One region of the Neobacillus sp. 19 genome, then DNA from elsewhere that is predicted to be linked to it. Evidence: riboswitches for the same ligand, from Rfam matches in the RefSeq annotation. Region 1 holds a riboswitch; each other region holds the start of a gene.
What was found. Region 1 has a riboswitch for cobalamin ahead of ACO1D1_RS07510 (ABC transporter substrate-binding protein). Riboswitches for the same ligand answer to the same signal wherever they lie in the genome.
Positions count from the first base shown of each region.

Region 1 (5,652 bases):
TCCCTGATTCGGTCCTCTTTCAGAACTTCGTTAGGAATATGATTGATATTGATGGTCCCCTTTTCGAGCAGGAGCAAACGGTCGCAGTATAAACCAGCAAGATTTAAATCGTGGAAAATCGAGATTACCGTTAACCCTTTGTCCATCGTCCATCGCTTTAAAAGGTCTAACAATTCTTTTTGATACGATAAGTCTAAGTGATTTGTCGGTTCATCCAACAGCAGGATTTCCGGTTCTTGGGCAAGTGCCTGGGCAAGGAATACCCTTTGCTTTTCACCGCCTGATAACGCCTGTATATTTTTATGTTGAAAGGAGGAAATGCCGGTCTGGTCCATTACCCTTTGGACGACCGCTTCATCCTCCTCCGACCAGGTTTGAAACCAGCCCTTTTGATGCGCATATCTCCCAAGTGATACGGTTTCTTTAACTGTATAGGAGAAGCTTTGGGAAGAGTGCTGGGAAAGAACCGCCACCATTTGCGCAAGCTGCTTAATGCCATATTCCTGCAGCTTTTTTCCACTAATATAAATCTCACCCTGTTTAATCGGCAAGATCCCGCTAATCATTTTTAACAGAGTTGTTTTTCCGCTGCCATTTGGCCCTAATACCCCGAACAACTGCCCTTGATTTACATCAAACGTAATGTCCTTTAATACAGACTCATCTCCATATCCACCTGAAACGTGCTGAACACTGAGCATTTTCTATCAACTTCTTTCCATCCTTTTTCTCTGCAGCAGGATCACCGCAAATACCGGTGCCCCAATTAAAGCCGTTATCACCCCAATTGGTAATTCAGTAGGTGAAATAATGGTCCGCGACAGAAGGTCGGCTAAAATTAAGAACCCACTTCCTGTCAGAATCGATAAGGGAAGGAGGTAACGGTGGTCTGGCCCCCACAAGATTCTTGAAAGATGGGGAATGACCAGCCCAACAAATCCAATCGTTCCGGAAACGGCAACTGCAGCTCCTGTTAAAATTGAACCGGCTGATAAAATGATGAGCTTCCTTTTTTTGAACATTGACCCCAAGGTGGTGTGCCCGTTCTTCCCCAAACGACATCGCATTTAATTCCTTTGCATTAAGCATCAGGATGGCCGACCCAATAACAAAAAACGGTAAAATAATTTTTATGTATTCCCAGCCTCTCATCGATACACTTCCTAAGAGCCAGCTAATAATTTGCCGTAACTCATCTCCGGTTAGTGCAATCAAAAGAGAAATAAATGCACCTAAAAAGGAGCTAAAAATAATTCCTGTTAAAATTATCGTTTCTACTCTCATGGACCGTTCAATTTTCCTGGCAAAAGCAAGAACGAGGAAAATGGTCAAAAAAGAAAATAGGATACTGAGTAATGGCAAGGTGAATATCCCGATAAATGGGATAGATAGATTAAAGAACAGCGTCAGAACGGCACCGACGGAAGCGCCGGATGAGACCCCTAATGTATACGGATCTGCTAACGGATTCCTTAACAGCCCTTGAAATGCCGCCCCCGCAATGGCAAGGGACGCCCCCACAAGACCCGCTAATATCACCCTTGGCAGGCGAATATTCAACACAATACTCGTATGCATCGCGTCGATTGTGTCAAGTGATGGTAATCCAAATAGCTTAGCTATAATAATGTGAATAATCGTCCCCATCGGAACTGATACAGTTCCGATGGCGATTCCTAGCAGTACGGAAATTAACAGGAAAATCCCTGCCAGTGCAAAAGCTACATATTTATTATTTAAAAACTTCTGGATAAATAGCCTTCGCAAGATCTTCTACTCCTTCAACGATTCTAGGGCCTGAGCGTGTCACCCGATCAGAATCTACGTCGATTACTTGCTTATTTTTTACGGCGTTGACATTTTCCCAGCCTTTTCTGCTTAACACTTGCTCAGCTGGTTTTGTCTCTTCATAGCCGCCATATGTAGTGATGATTACATCCGGATTTCGTTTAATGATTTCTTCTTGATCAAGCTTGATCCAGCCCTCTTGATCGTTTGCGAGGTTCTCGGCATTAATCATGGTTAACATTTCATTCATAAACGTATTTTTCCCAGTTGTAAAAATATCTGGAGCGGGTGATACTTCAATAAAGACAGTTTTCTTTTCTTTTATGTTCTTTGCTTTTTCCTTAATATCCGCTATTTTGTCCTTCATCCCTTGTATAAGCTCGTCCGCCTTCTTCGTTTCTCCAGTCGCTTTACCAATCATACTGATTGAATCAAACACTTGGTCAAAATTTTGTGCATCATTCACAACAAGAACGGCTATTCCGGCATCTTTTAATTGCTGTAGGCCAGCTTCCGAATTATGTGCAGTAGAGGCATGGGCTAATACTAAATTAGGCTGTAAAGAGATTATTTTTTCAAGATTCACTTCCATACCGCCAATTTTCTCTTTTTTCGTTACCTCTTCAGGATAATTATCAAAATCAGAAACACCGACAATTTCTTTCTCAGCACCTAACGCGTAGGCGATTTCTGTATTACTTGGGATCAAAGAGACGATTTTTTCAGGCTTCTTTTCTAAGACAACTTCATTGCCTACAGCATCCTTTATCGTTACTGGGAATGCTGCTTCTGTTTTATTCTCAACACCCGCGGTTTTGTCCTCTTTAACTTGCTCTTGCTTTTCCCCGCATCCTGCTAAGACCCCTAATGTTAAAAGTACGACGAACAATAGTGAATACCATTTCTTCATGTTTCTTCTCCCTGCTTTCTGTGTAGTTATTATGTAAGCAACAAAAAAGAAGTTCTGCTTGTGGCAATAAAAAAACATCTCCATATTAATGAAGATGTTGGGTACGATTAGATTTCCATTACTCGTAAAAAGTAATAGGGCACTAGCCTCAACACCTCCCTATCCTCGTAGGTTTATTGGCGCACAAGAATTAGGCAGGTTTCCTGGCTCATGATCATCGCATCCTATGTCTTCCCATCCAAATAGACAGTGACAAAATATAGGCTGCTCCCATTTACAGTGGCGGGACCGCGTTGGTTTTTCACCAACTTCCCTTTTAAGCTAAAAGTCGTTACTGACTCACTAGCACCTATTTCCATTATTCATTTTTTGTTAACTTCATTATGATATAAATTATATTATTTGTATATAAGTTTGTTTGACAGTGTTGATTCTCTAAACGACAAGGCCGCCATCTACACTTAAGATAGTTCCATTAATATACCCCGCATCGTCTGAAGCTAGAAACAGATAGGCAGAGGCAATATCTTCAGGTTTTCCCAACCTGCGTAAAGGTGTTTTACTTTCCATTAGATCTAGTATCTTTTCCGGTACTTTTGCCGTCATGTCAGTGACAATGAATCCGGGGGCAACGGCATTCACTCTTATGCCTTTTGGTCCCATTTCTTTCGCCCAGCTTTTCGTTAAGCCTATTACACCAGCCTTTGTGGCTGCATAATTCGTTTGACCGATGTTGCCGTGAATTCCAACTACCGAGGATGCGTTCAGAATCACACCCGATCCCTGTTCTATCATCTTTGGAACTACTTCCTTTGTACATTTAAACACACCGGATAAATTGACGGAAATCACCTTTTCCCATGATTCTTCATCCATTTTTGTCAGCAATCCATCAATCGTAATTCCAGCATTATTCACTAAAATATCAATTTTTCCATACCGATCGATCGTTTCATTTACCATCGAATGGATTTGTTTAGAGTCTGTCACATTACATTGAATAAATGCAATCGAACCATATTCTTCAAGTTCCTTGGCTGCTGTTAGTCCCGCATCTGGATTCACATCACTGATGACAACAGCGGCACCTTCTTGCAAAAATTTCTTAGCCGTAATTTTGCCAATCCCATTTGCTCCACCCGTAATAATAGCAACTTTTCCTTCGAGTTTCATTATGGCCTCCTAATGGTTCATTTGAAAAATAGCAGTAATTTGTCAACAATTCTATTAAAACCTTATGATTCTTTAAAATTACGCTTGTCAATTACTCGCTTCGCTTTGAATTGAGTTCGTTCCAATGTTCCAATAGGGAACAATTCTATATTAAATGTTACTCCTACTTCACGCTTAAGCTCTTTCGACAGCTGCTCTATCAGGTCTTGGTTGCTTCTCGTTCCTGCGGTCTCACACTGAATGGTGACGTCATCCATAATATTTTCACGGGTTACAATCATGACAAACTCTTCCCCAAGGCCGTCAATTCTCCTAATCACATTTTCTAATAGACTTGCATAAACATTCACACCACGTACGGTGACCATATCATCAATTCGGCCATAAATTCCTTTCGGTAACCTTGGGTAGACACGCCCACAAGGACAAGGCTCATCTGTCCAGGTCGTTAGATCTCCGGACCAATAGCGGATTAAAGGCTGCGAGGTTCTTTCCAATGGAGTATATACGGGTACTCCTTCTTCCCCATAGGGAACTAGTTTTTTGCTCTGTTGATCAACTACTTCTGTATAGACGACATCCTGCCATAAATGAACCCCTTTACGATGCTCACACTCTGTATTGCTCATCCATGGCGTTACTTCTGCCATTGTCCCGGAGTCTATACAGATCGCGCCAAAGGTTTCTTCGATTTTTTTCTTCGTCGAGGCAACTCCTGCTCCAGGTTCGCCTGAAAAGAACAAGATTCTAAAACCAAATTCTTTAGGGTCCACCCCTGCCTCTTTAGCCTTTTCTGCTAGATACAAGGCATAGGAAGGTGTGCCATAAAACACAGTCGGCTTTACTTCCCTTAGCCATGATACAGCTTTCTCTGTTTGCCCTGCTTGCCCTGCACCAAACGGAAAAGTTTTTGCCCCAAGCCTTTCAGCACCAATTAAAGCTCCCCAGCTTCCGATATAGAGACTAAGTGGTGAGGCAATAAACACTAAGTCACTTGGTCTCATTCCAAAGCTCCACATAATCCGGGCATGCTGATGGGCAATCCTTTCCCAATCATCCTTGCCAAAGGAAAAGACAGTGGGTTTTCCAGTTGTTCCTGAAGTTCCTTGAATCCGATGTACTTCCGAAAAAGGAATACAAACATTTGAACCAAACGGCTGATTCTCCAGCAAATCTTGTCGTACTTCTGCCTTTGTCGTAATTGGAACTTGGTCAAATTCTTTTAAACTCTTAATATCATCTGGATGAAAATCTACTTTACTCCACTTTCGTTTGTAGAAATCTGAATGTTTTAAAGCATACTCCATCACATTTTTTAATTTATAAAACACCAACTCATCAAGTTCCTCTTTCGAAGCGGTTTCTATGTCTCTATACCAAAATTTTTCATTCACATCCGGGATATATTGAGTATCATATTTTGGCGGCCATTGCTGCAGTAGAGCAGTTTTTTGCATTTTATTGTTCACCCTTTACGTTTAATTTGACTTCCGTAACTTCAAAATTTAATAGCTAAATAAAATTCTTGGCTGCCAAAGGTGGTGAGGAATAGTCTCACCACCTTCCATTCTTAGGAAACGCCGTGCTTTACGTTGAATCGGATAAAATCGGCAATACTTTCAATTCTTGTTTCAGGACCAAATACTTCTGCAACACCAGCATCTTTCAGTAATGGAATATCGTCTTCTGGAATGACACCACCCATTATTACTAAGGAATCAACACCCTTTTCTTTGGCTATTTGGACAACCTTTGGTCCTAATGTCAAATGGTTTCCACCG
Region 1 covers NZ_JBMPZU010000030.1:8,062-13,713, forward strand. The annotation lists gene ACO1D1_RS07500 (adenosylcobinamide amidohydrolase) at 1-701, opposite strand, end outside; partial or broken gene ACO1D1_RS07505 (FecCD family ABC transporter permease) at 708-1,767, opposite strand; gene ACO1D1_RS07510 (ABC transporter substrate-binding protein) at 1,733-2,698, opposite strand; cobalamin riboswitch at 2,875-3,066, opposite strand; gene fabG (3-oxoacyl-ACP reductase FabG) at 3,134-3,871, opposite strand; gene ACO1D1_RS07520 (phenylacetate--CoA ligase family protein) at 3,934-5,328, opposite strand; gene ACO1D1_RS07525 (cobalamin B12-binding domain-containing protein) at 5,442-5,652, opposite strand, start outside.

Region 2 (5,652 bases), on a different contig from region 1:
ACCATCACAATCAACGTGTTAACCCAAAACACCAAACTAATAAACATCAGCTTATGTTTCTTTTTGAAAAATTCATATCGATTCCGCATCCAAATAAATACCGCACATGTGAGTAGATAATTGATTAAAACGACATAAAAGCCTTCTCCGCCAATGAAATAGCGGTACCCTAACAGCACTGCCGCAGTTAGTAAGCCTGGCCTGGTTCCTCCATAAACAAAGGCAATGATAAAAGGCACTATTCTAAAATCATACACATACCCCTCAGAAAACTTCTCCGGGAATGACATGGCAAGAACTAGGATGAGGATCAAAATGAAGGAAAGTTTCGAATGAGGCTTCCTCCGCTCGCTGTCTTTTTCATTAAAAAATATATGATAAACAGAGATTGGCAAGAGTACAGCGACGACTTGATATAAAATGACTTCCACTTCTAAATTCATAGAGTAACTCCTTGACTGGATTTTCCTCCCAACTAAGGCACAGCTTGCAAGGAAAAAGGCTGTTAATTTATTCTATCTATCTATCTATTATATAAATTTATTAGAAATATGTAAATTTTTGAAAGAGATAATTAAAAGCCGATCCCTTACGTGTACAAGAACTCGGCTTCATCTAGTTCGCAATTGCTTTGTGTATAAATCCTTTCAGTTATACATCCTAAAGTTATATGCTTTTTTCACCTTTCACGCCATTGATGGAGTAGCTTACGCTAATTTCTGCATTTAAGGAATGGGAAACGGAACAATATCTGTCTTTTGATAGTTGAATCGCCCGGGTGACCTTGTCTTCCGGCAAGTCTCCATCAAATGCATAGTGAATGGTAATTGCAGTGAACCGCTTGGGATGTTCTTCGGCCCGTACACCTGTTACATCCATTTGGAAGGACGAAGGCTCCAGGCGCATTTTATGCAAGATGGAGATAATATCCATTCCTGTGCAGCCCGCAACGGCCTGCAAAAGTAGTTCCGTCGGTCTTTGGCCACCGTTCTCACCGCCTACTTGTGGATCCGCATCCATTATAAATTCATGTCCGGAAGGAGTGATCCCCCCAAATGCCATTTTCCCTTTCCAGTTAATTGTAAAATCCATCATCATACCCCTTTCATTTTTTTATTCTAACCAATCGACTCGTTCCTTACTTTTAAAATACTTTAAATAATGAGACAAGGACTAGTTGGTATGGCCCCTAAAATGGAAATAAGCGCTAATCCTTACTACAGGAAAGCGCCTTTTATCGGTTTTTCATTGTTATTTGCTGAAACGTCTTATTTAGATTTAAATACCGAAATGACGGCTTTATTTTTATGTATAACTGTTACTTTCTGCCCCGCTATTTTTTCATAATCTGGACCTGAGCAGTAAGGAACAGTTAAGACGAATGATTCATCCATATGCTTAAATTCAACAGTGAAATTATCAGCGGCTCCTACGACTATTGCTTTTGTATAGATAGCTTTGCCTGGAATCGTCAGCTGTTGTCCAATCAGAACCATATCATGGCGGAGCTTATTTTCTTTTTTCAGTTCGTCTGCATTTACTCCAAAGCGTTTAGCAATTCCCCATAAAGTGTCCCCGGGAACCACCTCATAAACTGGATTGATGTTATTTGCTTGAATTTCAAAAGGAAGAGTTATTGTTTGACCAACGTAAATTTTCTCTGTTTGCAGATGATTGACCTTTTTTAATTCATCCATACTGACAGCGAATTTTTTTGCAAGGGAGTAAATGGTATCCCCTTTTTGGACAGTATATTGACTGCCGGTCCCTTTTGAATGCCCTTTTTTTATATAATCAGGTACCAAAAGTTGTTGTCCAATATAGATTTTTTCGGACGTTAACCCATTAGCCCTCATTAGCTGTTTTTCAGTGACTTGATACTTTTTAGATAGGCTGTAAAGAGTATCTTTCTTTTTTACAGTGTATACCGTGCTGCATGCTCCAACATCGGTGTTCATAAATACAAGTGCTGCAACAGTCCCAGCAATGGCTGCTGCTGCCAGCTTTTGATTACGCGCTTTCATCTTTTTCTTACTCAGTTCTGATAATCTTTCTTTTCTCTTTATATACAAAGAACTATTCCCCCATAAAAAATATTAAAATACCCCTATAGTAGTACGACAAATGTCATCATTTTTTGACTGTATTTTTAAATAACTTTCCTCTAATGCCAAAAATATCCCACTGTATTAGCGCTTCGTAAAGGATCAATTTCTGCGTGAGCTGTTGTATCTTTTCGCTAAATCCAATCATCTGTCCTCTCATCAATTCTTTTAAAATACTTGAAATTGGAAACCATTTATACTATGATTAACTTTAGTTTCTTATCTACATATTGTTTTATTTCTAAAAAACATAACTATATATTGTATTTACCTTAAGTTAGATGCCGAATAACGGCTTAATAGGGAATCCGGTGAATCCGGAACTGCCCCCGCAACTGTAAGTGCTGACGAACTGAGCAATCCACTGTATCAGAGAGTTTATGAAGATAGACGCTGATATGGGAAGGGCTCAAAGTAGGGTGACGCATAAGTCAGGAGACCTGTCTTTCTTAAGTAGTTTCACTTCTTCGGGGATTGAGGAGATGAACGGTGGCAGCGAAAGGCAGAAATTTGTACTTCCTTTTTGTAGTAAACCGTTTCATCCGCTCAATTACCTTGAGCGGATTTTTTTATTAAAGGGGATATGACCATGACCACAAAAGTAAACGATGAAATTCAATTAGTATTAGAGACAATCAAACAAGCTTCGGAAACATACCAGCTGGATACTGCAATGCTTGAAAAACAGATTAAAGAATTATACGTGGCTGAGGCTGGCCGGCAAGCGCTCCTCTATGCCGTTAACCAAATTGCGATGGATCAGCCTGATTGGACTTTTGTTGCAGCAAGGCTGTATCTGAATGAACTGTATCAAAAGGCATCAATAAACCGCAGCTATGACCTCTCCATAAAGTACGGAGATTTTTACCTCCTTATAAAAGAATTAACCGAAATCGGCATTTACTCTAGCAATCTACTTACTTCCTATACGAAAGACGAAATCGAAGAACTAGCAAAGGAAATTGAGCCGGTCCGAGATACTTTATTTACATATATCGGTTTATTTTTACTAGCGGACCGCTATCTCGCGCAGGATCATGAGCGAAATGTCTATGAATTGCCGCAAGAGCGATTCATGATTATTGCCATGACGCTGATGCAGAATGAGAGCCCTGCTGCAAATCGCCTCACCCTTGTTAAAGAGGCTTATTGGGCACTAAGTCATCTTTACATGACCGTTGCCACACCGACACTCGCGAATGCCGGAAAGAGCTTCGGCCAGCTTTCCTCTTGCTTTATCGATACCGTCGACGATTCACTGGACGGCATTTATTTAAATAATTGGGACATCGCACGGCTAAGTAAAGATGGCGGCGGGATTGGACTTTATTATGGAAAAGTCCGTGCCCTCGGCTCCGATATTAAAAAATTCAAAGGCAACTCGTCCGGGGTTGTGCCTTGGATCAAGCTGGTCAATGATACGGCCGTCAGTGTCGATCAGTTAGGACAGCGGCAGGGTGCGATTGCCGTCTACCTAGATGTGTTCCATAAAGATATTATGAACGGCTTTCTCGATTTGAAAACCAACAATGGCGACGAACGCCGAAAAGCTCATGATATTTTTACCGGTGTGACCATTCCCGATTTGTTTATGAAAAAGTTGCAAGAAACCGATGAGAACGGCAGAAGCATCGGGGAGTGGCATACGTTTTGCCCCCATCAAGTAAAGCAAATTATGGGCTGGAAGGATGCAAACGGAAACCCGCTTGGACTCGAGGATTTTTATGATGAAATTGATCAGCCTTATTTTTCAAAAAAATATCAAGAAGCCGTCCACCATCCGCTGCTGCCAAGGAAAACGTACCGGGCAATGGATATCATGGCGCGGATCATGGTGTCGCAGTTGGAAACGGGCACCCCTTACATGTTCTATCGTGACGAGGTGAACAGGCAAAATCCGAATAAGCATCTGGCTGGAGCGGGGCGGACCTCGATTTATTGCAGCAACCTATGCACGGAAATTGCGCAAAATATGTCGGCGACCACGATCGTCAATGAATATCAGGATGAGGACGGAAACATCATCATCATTCGCAAACCTGGTGATTTCGTGGTTTGTAACTTATCCTCTATTAATCTTGCAAAAGCGGTGCCGGCTGGGGTACTGGAGCGGTTGATCCGCATACAAGTAAGAATGTTGGATAACGTGATAGATTTAAATACGATATCGGTGGGGCAGGCTCAGATCACTAATCAGAAGTTCCGCGCGATCGGACTGGGAACGTTCGGCTGGCATCATCTCCTTGCCTTGAAAGGCATACACTGGGAATCAGAAGCCGCGGTGGAATGGGCCGACCAGCTGTATGAGGACATTGCTTACTACACCATCCGTACCTCTAAAGAATTGGCCAACGAAAAAGGAGCGTATCTTGAGTTTCAAGGTTCTGAGTGGCAAACGGGCACATATTTCAAGCGGAAAAATTACCGCTCTGATCGATGGCTGGATCTAGCGGCGGAGATCGTGGAACACGGTATCCGTAACGGCTGGTTAATGGCGGTTGCGCCCAACTCGTCAACAGCGAAAATTGGCGGCTCGACGGATGGGATTGATCCGATCTATTCCATTGAATATGCCGAGGAGAAGAAAAATTTTAAATTTAAGGTCACAGCGCCGAATTTAACCCATCATACCTATCCCTATTACCGCCGGGCACGACATGAATTGGATCAAGTTTGGAGTATTAAGCAAAACGCAGCCCGCCAGCGCCATATTGATCAAGGGATTAGCTTTAACCTATACGTCCGACATGATATTAAGGCGAAGGATTTGTTAAACCTCCATATGGAAGCATGGGAGCACGGACTAAAAACGACGTATTACGTCAGAAGTACATCTCAGGCAGAAATAGCCGAATGTGAAGCTTGCCAGAGCTAGCACGGGATTTGCCATTTAATAGAGCAGGAGGTTTTTTAAAATGGATATTCATGCCCCATTGGCAAAAATAAAACTATTAAACCCAGAGTTTCCTAATAAATCCACTGGGATCATTAACGGCCAGTCTTCCGGCCTGTTGAACTGGAATGATATCGCCTACCCGCAGATGTATGATTTGTATCAGACCTTATTGGGGAACTTTTGGAAAGCACAGGAAATCAATATGCAGGATGATATTAAACAGTGGGACATGCTCAGCGACGTTGAGAAGGATGTTTTCTTGCGGATCAATACCCAGCTGGCCTCGCTCGATAGCCTTCAGACACCGACAATGACGCAGGTAATGGATTATGTGACCGATTCCAGTTTTAAGTCAATCTATGCCGTCATTGCCCAGCAGGAAGCGGTTCATACTGAATCGTATTCATATATTTTGAGTTCACTTGTCCCGTTAAGCGAGCAGAATGCCCGGTTCAATCAGGCAAAAAGCGACCCCATCGTCCAAAAACGGAACCAGCTGATTTTAGATGCTTATGAGTGCTTTCGTGAGAACCCGACGCCGCAGCATTTATTTCAATTAGCAGTGAACTCGATCAATCTTGAGGGAATTTATTTTTATGCAGGATTTGCTTTCTTCTATCACTTGGCCCGCCAGCAAAAAATGCTCAAAAC
Region 2 covers NZ_JBMPZU010000070.1:116,544-122,195, reverse strand. The annotation lists gene ACO1D1_RS22600 (ATP-binding protein) at 1-443, opposite strand, end outside; gene ACO1D1_RS22595 (OsmC family protein) at 667-1,092, opposite strand; gene ACO1D1_RS22590 (LysM peptidoglycan-binding domain-containing protein) at 1,269-2,072, opposite strand; cobalamin riboswitch at 2,368-2,567, shown strand; gene ACO1D1_RS22585 (ribonucleoside-diphosphate reductase subunit alpha) at 2,695-4,980, shown strand; gene ACO1D1_RS22580 (ribonucleotide-diphosphate reductase subunit beta) at 5,021-5,652, shown strand, end outside.
Region 2: it holds a riboswitch for cobalamin, as region 1 does, so the genes downstream of both, ACO1D1_RS22585 (ribonucleoside-diphosphate reductase subunit alpha) here and ACO1D1_RS07510 (ABC transporter substrate-binding protein) in region 1, are expected to answer to the same signal.

Region 3 (5,652 bases), on a different contig from region 1:
TAACTAAGATAAATGTGGATGCCGGAAAAGAACTTTACAATAAAGCTTGCATTGCCTGCCATGGAGAAGGCGGAGACGGCGGTGCCACAGGACTTCCGCTTTGGGGAGACCAATCCTACAATATTGGAGCGGGTATGGCTCGTGTAAGAACGGCAGGAGGCTTTATCAAAAAATATATGCCTAAATCACCGATGGGTGGATATGAAGCAGGTTCCTTCACCGATGAAGAGGCGATGAATATCGCAGCATATATTAACTCTATGGCTAGACCTGATTTTCCTGATAAAATGAATGACTGGCCGAAAGGCGATGCACCGGATGATGCAGCCTATGAAACACTTGCAGGGAAAAAGGTTACGGAAAATAAATAATAGGCAATGACCCGTTAACAGCGGGTCGTTTTTCTATATATATAACACAACCTTTTGTGAAACTCTTTTTATCACTATAATAGTGGCAGGGGGTTGAAGAAGTTGGAAGATAAAAAATTGAGAGGTAAAACCATTTTAATTATAGATAGTAATAGTGAAAACAGAGCTGTGTTAAGATTTCATCTGACGAGGAAAGGTTTCGAAATATTAGAGGCTGCTGATGGACAAACTGCTCGTGAAATGTACTTAAAACACGATCCTTGTTTTGTGCTTCTAGAAACAGCTCTTCCTGATATGGATGGACTTGAGGTATGCTTCTGGATGCGTTACGAACTAGACAGTAACGTACCAATAATCATTGTATCTTCAAATAATTCGGAACAGGATCGAATTGAAGGGCTGAAACGAGGAGCCGATGACTATATCGGTAAACCATATAATTTAGAAGAATTGTCGGTTAGAATTGAAACGGTCTTACGACGAACCGCCAATCGATGCAGTAAACTAAGCTATAAAGGGTTAACGATTAAACCATTAAAAGGAATCGTAAAATTCCAAGATGAAGTACTTGATTTAACTCATTTCGAGTACAGATTGCTCTATCTATTTATGACCCATCCAGATCAACTTCTTTCAAGAGAACAAATCATCAATACCATTTATAAAAAGAATGAAAAAGTAATCAACGAACGAACAGTAGATGTCCATATCAAAAATCTAAGAGAAAAGATTGCAAAGTATACAGATTATCCTTTTATCGTGACGTTAAGAGGGATTGGATATAAGTTTACAACGGAAGGTTGAGAGAGAATATTTAAGTGAACTTTGCAATAATTTAATAATCTTTGACAACCTCTGTCCAAAATGCTATCATTGCAATTAAATTCAAAACATTAAAAATTTTAATACTCTTATGAAGAGAGGCGGAGGGACTGGCCCTATGAAGCCCAGCAACCATTTAACAACTTGTTAAAAAGGTGCTAATTCCAGCAAGGCATATTGCTTTGGCAAATGAGAGGGATGAAAAAGGATCCGCCAGCCTCTCTATGTTGACTAGAGAGGCTGTTTTTGTTTATAAGAGAAAAAATGCAGATCCAAATCGGTTTTTAAAAACTTCATATCAAAAGCTTCAGGTGCTGTGTAGATAATCTGCACGGCTTAAAAGGGAAGACCGGTGAAATGCCGGCACGGTCCCGCCACTGTATTGGGGAGCAACTTATCGAATAGCCACTGTTTCATAGGGAAATGGGAAGGGATAAGGAGCGATGAACCTTAGTCAGGAAACCTGCCTGTTGTATGCGCTAGTACTCTACGAGGAGATAGAGGAGGTGAGAACGTGTTGAGTAAACGAAAAGGTTCGGACTCAAGTTAATTAAACGTATCAATCTCTCTTTTCCATTTTTGAAAAGGGAGATTTTTTTATGTTTGACACACTAAGATGTAAAAGGAGAGGTAACCCATTATGGTAAAAGTGATAAGCTCGAATCTAGGATACCCAAGAATTGGGGAAAAACGTGAATGGAAACAAGCCTTGGAACAGTTTTGGGCAGGTAAGTTAGAAAAAGAGGCATTCTTAAAGAAAATAGAAGTGATTCGCCTGGAGCATCTTAAGAAGCAAAAGGAGCACGGAATTGATTTAATCCCTGTCGGGGACTTTAGCTTGTATGATCATGTCCTGGATACGGCTGTTATGTTCGGTTTAGTACCGAAACGATTTAACTACAGCGGCGGGAAGGTGCCGCTTGAAACCTATTTTGCTATGGCGCGAGGAACGAAAGAGGCAGTTGCTTCTGAAATGACAAAATGGTTTAATACAAACTACCACTATATCGTTCCAGAGCTTGAAGAAACAGCTCCTGCTCTTGTTGAAAACCGCCCGCTTCAATTTTTTCAAGAGGCGAAGCAAAAACTTGGTATACATGGTAAACCAGTTATTTTAGGACCGATTACATTTGTAAAGCTATCAAAAGGTTATACCGAAAGTGCGTTCAAAGCAGTTGTTGAACAATTTATCCCTCTTTATGCGGAAATATTACGCGAACTAGAGGCGGAGGGGGCAGAATGGGTTCAAATAGATGAACCGATTTTAGCTGCTAGTATTTCAAAAGAAGAGATTGCTATATTTAGCGAAGTCTATCAGGCATTACAGGATGCAGCACCAAACCTTAAGGTGATATTGCAAACATATTTTGAAAGTATCGAGCATTATGAAGAGGTCATTTCACTTCCTGTTCAGGGAATTGGACTTGATTTTGTCCATGATAACGGTCAGAATCTTGCTGCTTTGAAGAAGTATGGCTTTCCTAAGAATAAAGTACTTGCAGCTGGAGTCATTGACGGACGAAATATTTGGCGGGCGGATCTCGAAGGGACATTTTCACTTCTGACCGAGATTGAAGCGGTTGTTTTAAAAACAAGACTAATTGTTCAGCCATCATCAAGCCTATTGCATGTTCCTGTGACAGTAAAAAATGAAGAATTGCTCGATGAGATATTAAGAAATGCACTGGCATTTGCGGATGAAAAATTAGTTGAAATTAGCGCTCTTACAAATGGCTTGAATAATGGAAAGCAAGTGATAAAAAAAGAGATCGATGAAAGCACAAAAGCAATTCAAGGATTAAATCAGTCGTCAATTCGAAATAATACTCAAGTTCGAGAAGCCATTCGCAGTTTACAGAAGGATCAAGCAGAGCGGAAAGCGCCATTTACAGTACGCAGAGGGCTTCAAGAAAAGGCGTTTCAATTACCACTTCTGCCGACGACAACTATTGGCAGCTTCCCGCAAACGAAAGAAGTAAGAAAACAGCGTTTAAAATGGCGGAAAGGCGAATTAACTGACAGTGAGTATGGAGCCTATATTAAGGCAGAAATAAAAAAGTGGATTGAAATCCAAGAAAATCTTGGTCTGGATGTGTTCGTACATGGGGAATTTGAACGGACAGATATGGTTGAATACTTTGGCGAAAAATTAGCCGGATTTCAATTTACAAAATACGGCTGGGTTCAGTCATATGGTTCCAGATGTGTGAAGCCCCCGCTCATTTATGGGGATGTCGCCTTTAAGGAGCCAATGACAGTTGCAGAAACTGTATATGCCCAATCGTTAACAAACAAACCGGTAAAAGGAATGCTGACAGGTCCGATTACGATTTTAAATTGGTCATTTGTCCGTAATGATATTTCACGCTACGAGGTGGCAAATCAAATTGCGCTTGCCCTTCGTAAAGAGGTGGAAGCACTAGAGGAAAATGGAATCCGCATGATTCAAGTGGATGAGCCTGCCCTTCGGGAAGGCCTGCCGTTAAAACGTGAAAAATGGGCAGGTTATCTAGATGCTGCCGTTTATTCGTTTAAGTTGGCGACATCCTCTGTTCAAAATGAGACGCAAATTCATACCCATATGTGTTATTCGGACTTTAAGAATATTATTCATGCAATTAAAGCACTCGATGCGGATGTTATTTCTATTGAAACATCAAAAAGCCATGGTGAATTAATTCATGCCTTTGAAGAAAATACGTATGATATGGGAATCGGTCTTGGCGTATATGACATCCATAGCCCGCGAGTACCATTGCTTGAAGAATTGATCAGAAACATTCATCGTGCGCTTCAAGTCCTTGATCCCAAGCTGTTCTGGATTAATCCCGATTGTGGCTTAAAAACTAGGGGTATGGAGGAAACTGTTGCGGCACTTCAGGTGATGGTGATAGCTGCAGAACAAACGAGAGAAGAGCTGCTCGTCAAATAGGGAGCAAAGTAAGTCTGATAAAGGATGAATGATAAAGAATAGTATCTCCTTAGCATTTCGATAAAATCTTTATGTTTTAAAATCTCTATGTTGGATATAGTACTATCATCATAATAAAGGGGGTTTTTTAACGTGGGGAATGTACTTCAAAATCAGATTGCTTTTGTTACAGGGGCTGGCTCAGGGATTGGAAGGGCTGCTGCGCTAAAGCTTGCTCAAAATGGCGGAAAGATTGCTTTAGTAGATTTGCATAAAGAAAACGTGGAAGAGGTGAAAAATCAAATCGAAGAAATAGGGAGTGAAGCACTTGTCTTAGAAGCCAACGTTTCTCAACCGAAGGAAGTAGAGGACTGTTACAAAAGCACCATCGACAAGTGGGGAAGACTAGATGTTGTCTTTGCTAACGCCGGGATTAATGGGGAAGTTGCGCCGATAGAAGACTTGGAGCCGAAGGATTGGGACCTAACCATCTCCAATAACTTAACGAGTACCTTTTTGACGGTTAAATATGCGATTCCGCATTTGAAGACAAATGGGGGGAGTATCATTATTACAAGTTCAATAAACGGGAACAGGATCTATAAAAATATTGGAATGTCTGCCTATAGTACATCGAAAATTGGCCAGATGGGATTTGGGAAAATGGCCGCTCTAGAGCTTGCCAACTACGGTATTAGAGTCAACATGATCTGTCCAGGTGCAATTGAAACAAATATCAATGAAAACACATGGAAAGAAAATAAAAATCTAAAAAAAGTAGAAATTCCTATTGAATACCCAGAAGGAAACCAACCATTGGAACACAAACCCGGAAAAGCCGACCAAGTCGCCGACCTAGTACTCTTCCTTGCTTCCAGCCAATCCAACCACATAACCGGAAGCGAAATCTACATTGACGGGGCGGAATCCCTATTATAAATAAACAATTGAATTAAACAATACCACAATACTATAAATGGTGCCTGACACCACAAAAAGACACTACAGCCAAAATGTCCACCTCCAGTGGACATTTTGGTGTGTGATAGCAAAATTGCTAAACTGGCCGATACATATTAATTTTATTCTTTAGGATGGTAAGCCCAAACGGATACACTGCCGCCGTTAACGGGGAAAGTGGCATATCCATCTTCTTCGATTGTAATTTGGTCATCCCTTGAGTTGGTTAGGTCTACCCATGTTTCTCCAGCCTTCCGTTCACCTACGTACATTCGTTTCACACCGTCTTCTCCGTTGGAAATGACGACTGCACAGCCTGAGTGCTGAAGTTCTTTAACACCCAACCGAACCCATCCAATGGTATTTGGATGGTCGAAGTAATCATGCTGTTCACCGTATGCTTTCTCATATCTGGCAAAGAGGAGGCGATCTAGGATTTCCTTTTTTCCTTCTGCCGGCTCAGGGCCTCCTATTCCGTAGTAATCCCCATAAAAAAGGCATGGATTTCCATCCCTTCTAAGGAGAATCAGGGCATATGCACTTGGCTTAAACCAGTCTTGAACCCACGATTCAAGGGACTCTTGAGGC
Region 3 covers NZ_JBMPZU010000099.1:165,354-171,005, forward strand. The annotation lists gene ACO1D1_RS27100 (c-type cytochrome) at 1-371, shown strand, start outside; gene ACO1D1_RS27105 (response regulator transcription factor) at 489-1,175, shown strand; SAM riboswitch class I at 1,280-1,389, shown strand; cobalamin riboswitch at 1,486-1,678, shown strand; gene metE (5-methyltetrahydropteroyltriglutamate--homocysteine S-methyltransferase) at 1,834-4,125, shown strand; gene ACO1D1_RS27115 (SDR family oxidoreductase) at 4,258-5,043, shown strand; gene ACO1D1_RS27120 (alpha-amylase) at 5,187-5,652, opposite strand, start outside.
Region 3: it holds a riboswitch for cobalamin, as region 1 does, so the genes downstream of both, metE (5-methyltetrahydropteroyltriglutamate--homocysteine S-methyltransferase) here and ACO1D1_RS07510 (ABC transporter substrate-binding protein) in region 1, are expected to answer to the same signal.